3 regions of the Hominiventricola filiformis genome follow, and region 3 is predicted to be linked to each of the others. Evidence: riboswitches for the same ligand, from Rfam matches in the RefSeq annotation. Region 3 holds a riboswitch; each other region holds the start of a gene.

Region 1 (3,260 bases), on a different contig from region 3:
CTCGCCAACATGCAGACCATGGTGCAGGAAGTAGTAGAGACTTCCAACAGCCGTTACAGCGCAATGATGAAAAATTTTCAGGATTTCTATGACACTATCATCAGTAACCGCCAGGAACTGGCACCGGAGACAGCTTCTGTAAAAGAAGAAACAGAAGAAACGACAGAAGAGCCAGAAACAGACGACCAACAGTAAATGACCGTATTCTGATTCCGGCATGACAGAGGACACTTTTTGTCTGCGCAAAAATACATAATCCACCAAAAGAAGCGCAGGAACAGACTGCTGCCAGACGGACGGACAATGCTCCGGAAAAGAAACTGCAGACTGCCTGTATGCCACAGCTGATTTCCAGAATGGACTCCAGCGGCAGCCGCACTGCAGATGAGGCAGAAATAAGCTGCAGCATCCGACTACAGACCGAAAACAGAATAATATATCCGCCAAGCCGGGTAATGGTTGCGAAACTGTCCATAATACAGGCATCCAGCATCGGAAATGTAAGCCGCTGCATGGGGGCCTGTTTTTTTGTACATATATTCCGGTCGTAAGGAAAATGATAAAATGGTCTTGTCAGTATCCCGTAGCAAACCGGAAGAGCATAGAATAGCAGTACAATTTTCCATGGAATCTGATGATATCCAAGCGCATACATACAGATATAGTTCATAAAAAAAGCCGGACTTACATTGTTGCAAAATCCAAGAAGATAAGTGCCTTCCTCCCGTGTAAGATGTCCTTGTCGTACCAGATCAGCGGTTGTCTTGGCACCCATTGGAAATCCACACAGAAAACCCATCAGGACAGCATAACAGCCCTCCTCGGAGATCCGGAACAGTCGTTGAAACAAAGGTGCATAGAAGCTGTTCAGGAAGTGAAAGAGGCCTGTATGGATCAGTAGGCCGGATACAATCATAAACGGAAGCAGTGAGGGCAGAACTGCCTGATACCAGAGCGTAAGTCCTGCTGTACAGCCTTCTGCTGCCAGAACCGGATGAGTAAACAGAAGAATACAAAAGCCAAGAGGCAGAATCACTGACAGTATTTTTTTCACGTACGTCCCATATAATAAACTGATTTTGTACATTTTATGGAGTTGACCGTAATTTATGCGCATTTCCAGACAACATGCCTGCTATCTGATTGCCATTTTGTTCCTCTGCTGCCTGATTCAGTCTGAAAAAGAATGGATCGAAAATCTTATAGACCGGCAGGCAGGAAACCTTTCCAAGACCACAGAGAGCCTTCTGGAGCAATATCAGAGACAGATCGAGTCTGTCTGGGAAGAGCTTATCTATTTTCCGGTACCGGATTCTGCCTTGTCCCCAAATGTATCTGTCTCCTTCCAAAATACCTGGCAGGCGGAACGAAACTACGGCGGCAAACGAAAACACGAAGGAATTGACCTGATGGCCGACCCTGATAAAAGCGGCTATTTTCCCATTGTGAGCATGACAGATGGAACCATTGAACAGGTGGGATGGCTGGAAAAGGGAGGCTGGCGGATTGGAATCCGATCTATAAGTGGCAATTATTATTACTATGCACATTTTCATTCGTATATCAAAGGTTGGAAAAGGGGAGATCCGGTGAAGGCAGGAGATGTGCTGGGATATATGGGTGACACTGGATATGGACCGGAAGGGACGACGGGGCAATTCCCGGTGCATCTTCATCTGGGGATCTATCTTCCGGCTGCGGAAAGTGGCGAGCTGGCCATCAATCCTTACTGGATGCTTCTGTATCTGGAAAGCCAAAAGCTTTCATATATATATTAATGTGACTGTATAAGAAGAAAACTTGACATCCTCACTTCATTGTCGTATAGTAAGAAAGCAAAGTGAATAGAAAATAAGTACCGGGGAGCCTGCGGAAGTGGGCTGAGATCTGACTGATACCGTCAGGACCCGTATACCTGATTTGGATCATGCCAACGTAGGAAGTAACTGTGAAAAGATAGAAAAGTGGAAGTACGTTGGTATTTCCACTTTTTTTATTTACCTGCGGCGGTACATTGGGGGCACCACCTTGCATCGCCTAACAAAAGTTATTGATGCCTGAAAGGAGAATTTTTATGAAGACAGCATTAACAATCGCCGGAAGTGATTCCAGCGGAGGCGCCGGTATCCAGGCTGACTTAAAGACCATGATTGCAAATGGGGTATATGCCATGACTGCAATTACGGCTCTGACAGCACAGAACACCACCGGCGTCCAGGGGATTTTCGAGGTAACCCCGGAATTCCTGGAACAGCAGATTGATAGCGTATTTACGGATATTCGTCCGGACGCAGTGAAGATCGGAATGGTTTCTTCTGTGGGACTGATCGAGTCCATCGCAAAGAAACTGAAACAGTATGAAGCAGAAAAAATCGTAGTGGACCCGGTTATGGTGGCAACCAGCGGATCAAGACTCATCAGCGAGGACGCCATTGGCGCATTAAAAGAGCTTTTACTGCCCATGGCGACGGTTTTGACTCCGAATATTCCGGAGACGGAAGTTCTCTCCGGAATGGAAGTAAAGACCGCGGATGACATGATTGCAGCAGCAAAATATATCAGTGAGACCTATCACTGTGCCGTACTCTGCAAGGGTGGACATCAGTTAAATGATGCCAACGACCTTCTGTACCGGAACGGCGATTATAAATGGTTCAATGGTAAACGGATCGACAACCCGAATACCCATGGTACCGGATGTACGCTGTCCAGCGCTATTGCCTCCAATCTGGCAAAAGGCTATGATCTGGACACCGCAGTGGAGCGCGCAAAAGCTTATATCTCCGGCGCTCTGGCAGCCATGCTTGATCTTGGACAGGGTTCCGGCCCCATGGATCACGGATTTGATTTTCGTGGAAAAGGATTTGCGGAGGAAAAGGCATGACCGTTACAGAACGTCTTTTAAAAGACACAGAATCTATCTGGGCAGAATACCATCAGCACCCGTTTGTACAGGGGATTGCCGACGGAACTCTGGATAAAGAAAAATTCAAATATTATATGATACAGGACTATCTCTATCTTCTTGATTATACGAAAGTATTTGCTATTGGCGTTGCAAAGGCGAAGGACATGGAGTTTATGAAACGCTTTGCAAATTCCACCCATGCTATTTTAGATGGAGAGATGGATATTCACAGAAGCTACATGGCACGCCTTGGCATCACGCCGGAAGAGGCAGAACATACGAAGCAGGCCCTTGATAATCTGTCTTATACCTCCTATATGCTCCGTGTAGCTTATGAAGAAGGTCAGGCAGA
Region 2 (3,260 bases), on a different contig from region 3:
CGTGCCTCTGCCACCTCTCCGCTGATTCCCATCACGCTCATGGCTGCCACTGTTGCCGTAAAGCAGTCTTCCGGCATGGCTCCACAAAATGCGCCGATCATGGAAGTCAGCATACAGCCGCTGCCCGTAATCCGCGCCATAGTTGCACATCCATTTCTGAGGACTGCCGTTTCTTTCCCATCGGATACCAGATCCAGCTTTCCTGAAACAGCAATGACACTTCCCGTGCGTTCCGCAAGTGCCCGCACCATCTCTGCTGCTTCTTTGAGATTCTCTTCCGTAATCTTATCAAGCGCGCTTACATCCACACCACTTCCGGCGGTCTGCTGTCCTGCCAGATAACGGATCTCTGACGCATTTCCACGAATGGAGCTGAACTTCACTTCTTTTAACAATTCTGCTGCCACTTCTCTTCGAAGGCTCGTTCCGCCTGCTGCTACCGGATCCAGAACAACCGGACGACCAAGCTTGTTCATCTCTTTTCCGGCCAGAATCATGGACGGGGCATCTTCAATGGCTCCCATATTGCAGACCAGTGCCCGGGCATTTCTGGCTGCCTCTGCCGCCTCCCGGACGTCATGCGCCATAGACGGAGAGCCGCCTGCTGCCAAAATGATATTTGCACAGTCATTGACCGTCACAAAATTGGTAATGCACTGCACCAGCGGTTCCTTTTCCCGCACCAGATGTAATGCCTCTGCATACTTGTTCATAAAACGTTTGTCTCCTTACGCCAGCTCATTCTGCATCCGTCCAAGCACAGCCGTTTTCTTTAAGATCACCAGGATTGCCACACCCATAGCTGCTCCTACCACTGCAGACGGGGTATAGAACGGAATATAGTAAAACGGGGACTGGGCATCCAGTCCGTAAAACATCTTCATCAACGGATAAGAAGACATGGCTCCGAAAAATCCGGTTCCGATGACTTCTCCAATCCATACCAGATAAATATTTTTTGTCTTCTTGTAAATCAGGCCTCCCAGAATCGGTCCATAGATTGCTCCGGTAACTGCCTGAATGGTACGGCCGGACAACATTCTCATAATGCCGCATAAAAGGGCTGCCGCAAATCCATACCAGGGTCCCACCAGAACCGCTGCAATGACATCCACGCAGTGCTGGAACGGTGCCATGGCCGGGAAATAGACAAAGGTGTTCAGGACGAAGGCCAGACAGGCCAGCATGGCAGTCAGTGCCATTTTTTTAGTTACATTTTTCTGCATATTCATTCACTCCTCTTTTGCTCAAACAAGGGAAACCTGATGACCAACACCTGACTTTTTACTGACAAAAAAGGAGGCTCCTGTATCGGTGCCTCCTGTAAAATCATATTCGATGACTTCCTACGACGGCATTATCCGTATCAGGTTAAAGGGTCGAAGGTCATTCCTTCCTCTCAGCCTGTCACACAAGCTCCCCTGTTCTCTTTCTGCTGTCTATTTTACCCCTGTACAGTAGGAAATGCAAGCCCTATTCATTTTTCTTATCCTGCATAAGGCAGCTCTTCAAAAAGATCGCTCTCCGATACACCTCCAATGGTGCCTGCATAAATACCGTCTGCATTCAGGTCTACGATCAGGTTTCCTGCCGTTCCGTCCTCCAGTTCAAAGCCAAAGGTACCGTCTTCAGAGTAACTGGTCGGAGTAATCACATCTCCTGCTTTTAATGTAGCATTGGAGCCTTCCAGTCTGCAGAAAATGGAACCTTTCACGGTCAGTTTCACATCAGAAGCATGGTTAAAAAGATACATGTCCCCGTTCGGAGTCAATTGGTCATTGGAAATATGGTAAGTTTTGGTTCCACCATAAGTCCCCAGTACATCTACTTTGGACGTAATCTCAATGCCGTCTGCCGGATTGGAAGGAACCTTTTCGATACTTCCATCCACACTGGTGACAGAAAGTTTTCCATCCTCCAGTTTGATCAGATATGTAACTGCCCAGTCATTGTACGTATAGGTCTCTGTCAGTACATAGTAAGTATTATTCAGATTCAATGCATAGGTATCCCCTGCCCGCAATGTCTCCGGGTCTACCTCCACACTGTCAGAACCATACTGAGCCGTCACACTCACAATATCCGCATTATCTGCATCCGGCTCTGATACTTGCAGTGTAAATTCCTGGCCGTCAATCTCCACCGGTGTGTTTGCTTCCAACTTCGTCACATTGGAATCCACCGTAGCCGGAGTACCGATAGCGTCCATAAGCGGGGTCCAGTCAAGGACGGCATACTGCTCCATATAAGAATCAATCATTGCCTGCGCGGTCTCTTCATCCGTCGGCGTATCATTGCTCACATCCCAGTCATCATCCACGGAAGTAAACCATGGATTCTGCTCATCTGCTCCTGCGTCATAAATAACCGACTGCTGAATAGAAAGCTCTCCGTTTTCTACGATATAGTACAGCCATCCGGAACTTGCTGCACCGTTGGAACCTTCATTGGCAATGATCACAGCACCTGCCTCATCTTCCACCAGATAATATCGGTTTCTCTCCCGACTGGTAAACAGCTGCTTTGCCGCATCTCCGTCCATAGTATAAGCATCCAGAATCATCCGGTTCACCGGTTCTTCCGTATCTGTTTCACCAATCAGTAATTCCAGCTGTCCGTCCTGATCAAGATCGTATAACGTATAACCTACTGACACCATAGTGGCCAGATTACTGTAATTATGCTCATAGATCTGGTCATAATCCCACTGTTCCTCTACCAGTGACCGATAGTCGTCGATAATCCCTTCGTAGGCTTCCGTCATACCATCATCCGAGATCGTCTCCAGCGGAGCATCTTCCTCTCCGATGATTTCCTCACTGTCTTCCGGATTTTCTGTATCCTGCGCTGTCTGATCTGTATTGTTTCCACATGCTGCCAGCATGGACATTCCAAGCATCAATACACATAAAATCGCAATTTTCTTTTTCATAAGATCCTCCTTCATGAAATTACCTTCATTTTGGTATCCTCATTTTACTACACAGGAGGTATTTGTCCACTTAAGATTTCTTAATTCTGATACCGGATCTCTGTCTTCTGCAACATAGGATAACTGACCACTTCCATTCCTTCAAGATCCTCTGCATGCATGCTGACTGCCGTGATCTGCGGATTTTCATAGGTGGTATAATAGTAAATACCTTTGCTGGTGTTGCAGCAGGAAGTATAAATCGTAATCTCATACTTTCCTTCCGCCACTTCGCAGCAGCCTCTCTGTTGGTCTACAGAACCAAGGATATGGAAAAACTGGCTGACAC
Region 3 (3,260 bases):
CTACATTTAAATCCGGGTTCATATACGGAAGCACTACAAAACCTTCCTTTGCCAGAATCTCCGTTGCCTTCACTGTTTCGTAATTATCCGGAAACAGATATTTCGCATCACGCATGATCTCCACTTTGACAAAATCTCCACATCCCATAGCTCTGCTCAGTCTGGCGATCCGGACAGCCTCCTCAGCTGTTCTTGCTCCTGATGTATTTGGAAGCAGTGTCACTCCTTCCGGAATAAAATCCAGAATATTCTCACTCTCCTGGGTATTTGCCCGACGCAGCGCAAGGGTGATAATCTCTGCGCCGCCCTGTTCTACGGCCGCTTTAATCAAATTCAGATTATATTTTCCAGAACCAAGGATAAAACGGCTCTTAAACTCTTTTCCACCTAATACAAATTTATCTTCCATTTCTTTCTTCCTCTTTTCTTTTTATCATTCAGTCTGCATAATCAGCTGCAGTACTTTATTTGCTTCATGGGCAGCACAAGCTGCCACCCTCGGTGCAACCAGTCCGATTCCATTGCCCACATCCGTACTTTGATCCCCACACACATAAAGCCTTCTCATCATCTGCTGCGTGCGGATTTCATTGGTATCTCCATAACCTGCCATACCGTTTCCTGATACCACTGTCGTCTCCGGGCACTGAGTCAATAGTTCCCTCACAAGCATCGCCTTCTGATCCGGCTTATCAAAGGCCTCACAGACAATGGGATAATCTGAAAACAGTTCCTTTACATTCTCCGGTATCACCTTCACACATACAGATTCATAGGTAAGATAGGGATTGATCTGACGCAAAATCTCCGGCAGTGCCTCTGCCTTTGGTTTTCCAAGCTGCGGAATAAAATACATCTGGCGGTTCAGGTTCGTCACATCCACTACATCAAAATCCACCAGCAGAAGCTTTCCAATCCCGCTTCTTGCTAACATCACCGCAATATTTGATCCCAGTCCGCCAAGTCCCGCTATCGCTACCTTGGCACTGCGAAGCTTCACCTGCATTTCTTTGGAAAAACGGGCATCAAAGGCCCGGTCCAGTTCTTCCTGCGAAATGAGTTCTCCCATTTTTTTTCAGCCTCCTCCTACAAACCTAAGAACTTCAATGACATCCTCATCCTGAATGGTCACATTGCCCAGCTTGTCTTTTGGAATGATCATGAGATTCCGTTCCACCACTACCCGTTCCGGCTCAAATCCGGTCTCTTTTAAAAATTCCAGAAGATTCTTTCCGGCAATCTCCTTTTCTTCTCCATTGATTTTTACCATCCTGTTTCTCCTTTCACGTTTTAACACCTTAATCTCCAAGCACACAAAAAAGGCACCGAATGACACACTTTTAGTGTCATCCGGCGCCTGTAAGTACTCTGTGAAAAGTGGTGCCCCCAGTTCACACAAAACAGAGAGCAACGGCACATACGTCCATCCATTCGCGACATGTATTTCCCTACGTTGGCATTATCCAAATCAGGTTCCAGGTCAAGACTAATCAAGTCTACTCTCAGCCCATTTATTTGAGCTCCCTATTTGAAAAATATTATACAGAAGTTTCAGGAGATTTGCAAGAGATTTCCACATCTTGTAAATTCTTTCGAAATACCTGCTGCAAACAAATCATAATCACCGAAATCTTCCCTATCCTCACTACAAGATCAGAATCTTGTGTTTATTTAATTCTCTTCAACTCATAAGCTCTCGTTCCAAGGCCGATCTTCTCTGCCTGATCGAGGGTTGCTTTCCACTCAATATTCGGGTTGGAGTCTTTGAAATGATCGTGGTGACAATGCCATCCCGGCTCTGCCAGATGCTCGCCCAGCTGGCTGTTTTCAATCGGGGTTGCTTTCAGGCAGGCATCCGCACATGCCTGATCCAGTGCCACTGGATCGAAGCTTGCGAACATTCCGATATCCGGAAGGATCGGGGCATCGTTCTCGCCATGGCAGTCACAGTTAGGACTGATATCCTGCACCAGTGCAATATGGAAATGCGGACGGCCATGACAGACAGCCTGTGCATACTCAGCCATTTTACGGTCGAGAAGCTCATTTGCACTGCTATTCGGATTGTAGACTGCATCGTAACTGCAGGCTCCGATACAACGGCCGCAGCCTTTACATTTATCATAATCAATCACTGCTTTTTTGTTGACATAGGTAATTGCATCACTGCCGCATTCTTTTGCACAGCGGCGGCAGCCACGACAGACTTCTTCGTTGATTGCCGGTTTTCCGCTTGCGTGCTGCTGCATTTTTCCGGCACGGCTTCCACAGCCCATACCAATATTTTTAAGGGCTCCGCCAAATCCGGTTGTCTCATGTCCTTTGAAATGACTCAGACTGATGAAAATGTCCGCATCCATGATTGCATGTCCAATGAGGGCTGTTTTGCAGTATTCCCCGTTCACAACCGGGACTTCTACTTCATCGGTTCCGCGAAGTCCGTCTCCAATGATAATCTGACATCCCGTCGTAATGGTGTTAAAGCCGTTAAGGTTTGCACAGTCCAAATGCTCCAGTGCATTTTTTCTGCTTCCCGGATACAGAGTATTGCAGTCTGTCAGAAACGGCATTCCCCCCTGCTCTTTGCAGAGATCAGCCACTACCTTCGCATAGTTCGGGCGAAGGAACGCCATATTTCCAAGCTCACCGAAGTGCATCTTGATTGCTACAAACTTTCCATCCATGTCAATGTCTTTGATTCCGGCTGCGATACAGAGCTTTTTCAGCTTATCCAGCTGGCTGGTGCCTACCGGACACCGGAAATCCGTAAAATAAACAGTTGATTTCTCCATCTAATATTTCTCTCCTATCCTTAGAATCCCAACGTATCATTTACCAGAATCACATGAATGCGATCGGTATGTCTGGAATATCTGGTAATCAGGAATTGACAGCAGATCGTATCCGGAGATTTGCAGTCAAAACATTTTCCTTTTTCCTTACACGGAGTTTTGATGTCAAATCTTTGTGTGTTTGCCGGTGCTGCCACATTTCTGGCACGTTTCATGGCACTGTCAAGGTTATCACAGACTTTATTCATGCCAACAATGAAAACGACTTTCCTCGGTCCCTGCGCGATACAGGATACGCGGTTGGCATTTCCATCGATATTCACCAGAATACCATCACTGGTCATGGCATTGGCACTGGAAAGAAATACATCTGCATCATAAGCAGCCATAAGACCTTCTCTTGGCTCCATCTTTGCACGATCCAAATAATGATAATTGCCTTCTTCCAGAGCTTTGATCAATCCGATT

The links. Region 3 has a riboswitch for thiamine pyrophosphate ahead of thiS (sulfur carrier protein ThiS). Riboswitches for the same ligand answer to the same signal wherever they lie in the genome.
Region 1: another riboswitch for thiamine pyrophosphate. It lies ahead of thiD (bifunctional hydroxymethylpyrimidine kinase/phosphomethylpyrimidine kinase); the one in region 3 lies ahead of thiS (sulfur carrier protein ThiS).
Region 2: another riboswitch for thiamine pyrophosphate. It lies ahead of thiW (energy coupling factor transporter S component ThiW); the one in region 3 lies ahead of thiS (sulfur carrier protein ThiS).

What each region holds. Positions count from the first base shown of each region.
Region 1 is NZ_JAJEPS010000006.1:54,775-58,034, reverse strand. It holds gene LKD36_RS07820 (ATP synthase subunit B family protein) at 1-195, shown strand, start outside; gene LKD36_RS07815 (nucleoside recognition domain-containing protein) at 101-1,054, opposite strand; gene LKD36_RS07810 (M23 family metallopeptidase) at 1,110-1,778, shown strand; TPP riboswitch at 1,850-1,959, shown strand; gene thiD (bifunctional hydroxymethylpyrimidine kinase/phosphomethylpyrimidine kinase) at 2,075-2,884, shown strand; gene tenA (thiaminase II) at 2,881-3,260, shown strand, end outside.
Region 2 is NZ_JAJEPS010000001.1:137,987-141,246, forward strand. It holds gene thiM (hydroxyethylthiazole kinase) at 1-713, opposite strand, end outside; gene thiW (energy coupling factor transporter S component ThiW) at 729-1,226, opposite strand; TPP riboswitch at 1,327-1,433, opposite strand; gene LKD36_RS00680 (hypothetical protein) at 1,487-2,932, opposite strand; gene bsh (choloylglycine hydrolase) at 3,013-3,260, opposite strand, start outside.
Region 3 is NZ_JAJEPS010000028.1:6,853-10,112, reverse strand. It holds gene LKD36_RS16315 (thiazole synthase) at 1-409, opposite strand, end outside; gene thiF (sulfur carrier protein ThiS adenylyltransferase ThiF) at 434-1,069, opposite strand; gene thiS (sulfur carrier protein ThiS) at 1,076-1,270, opposite strand; TPP riboswitch at 1,429-1,537, opposite strand; gene LKD36_RS16300 (DUF362 domain-containing protein) at 1,668-2,792, opposite strand; gene LKD36_RS16295 (lactate utilization protein) at 2,813-3,260, opposite strand, start outside.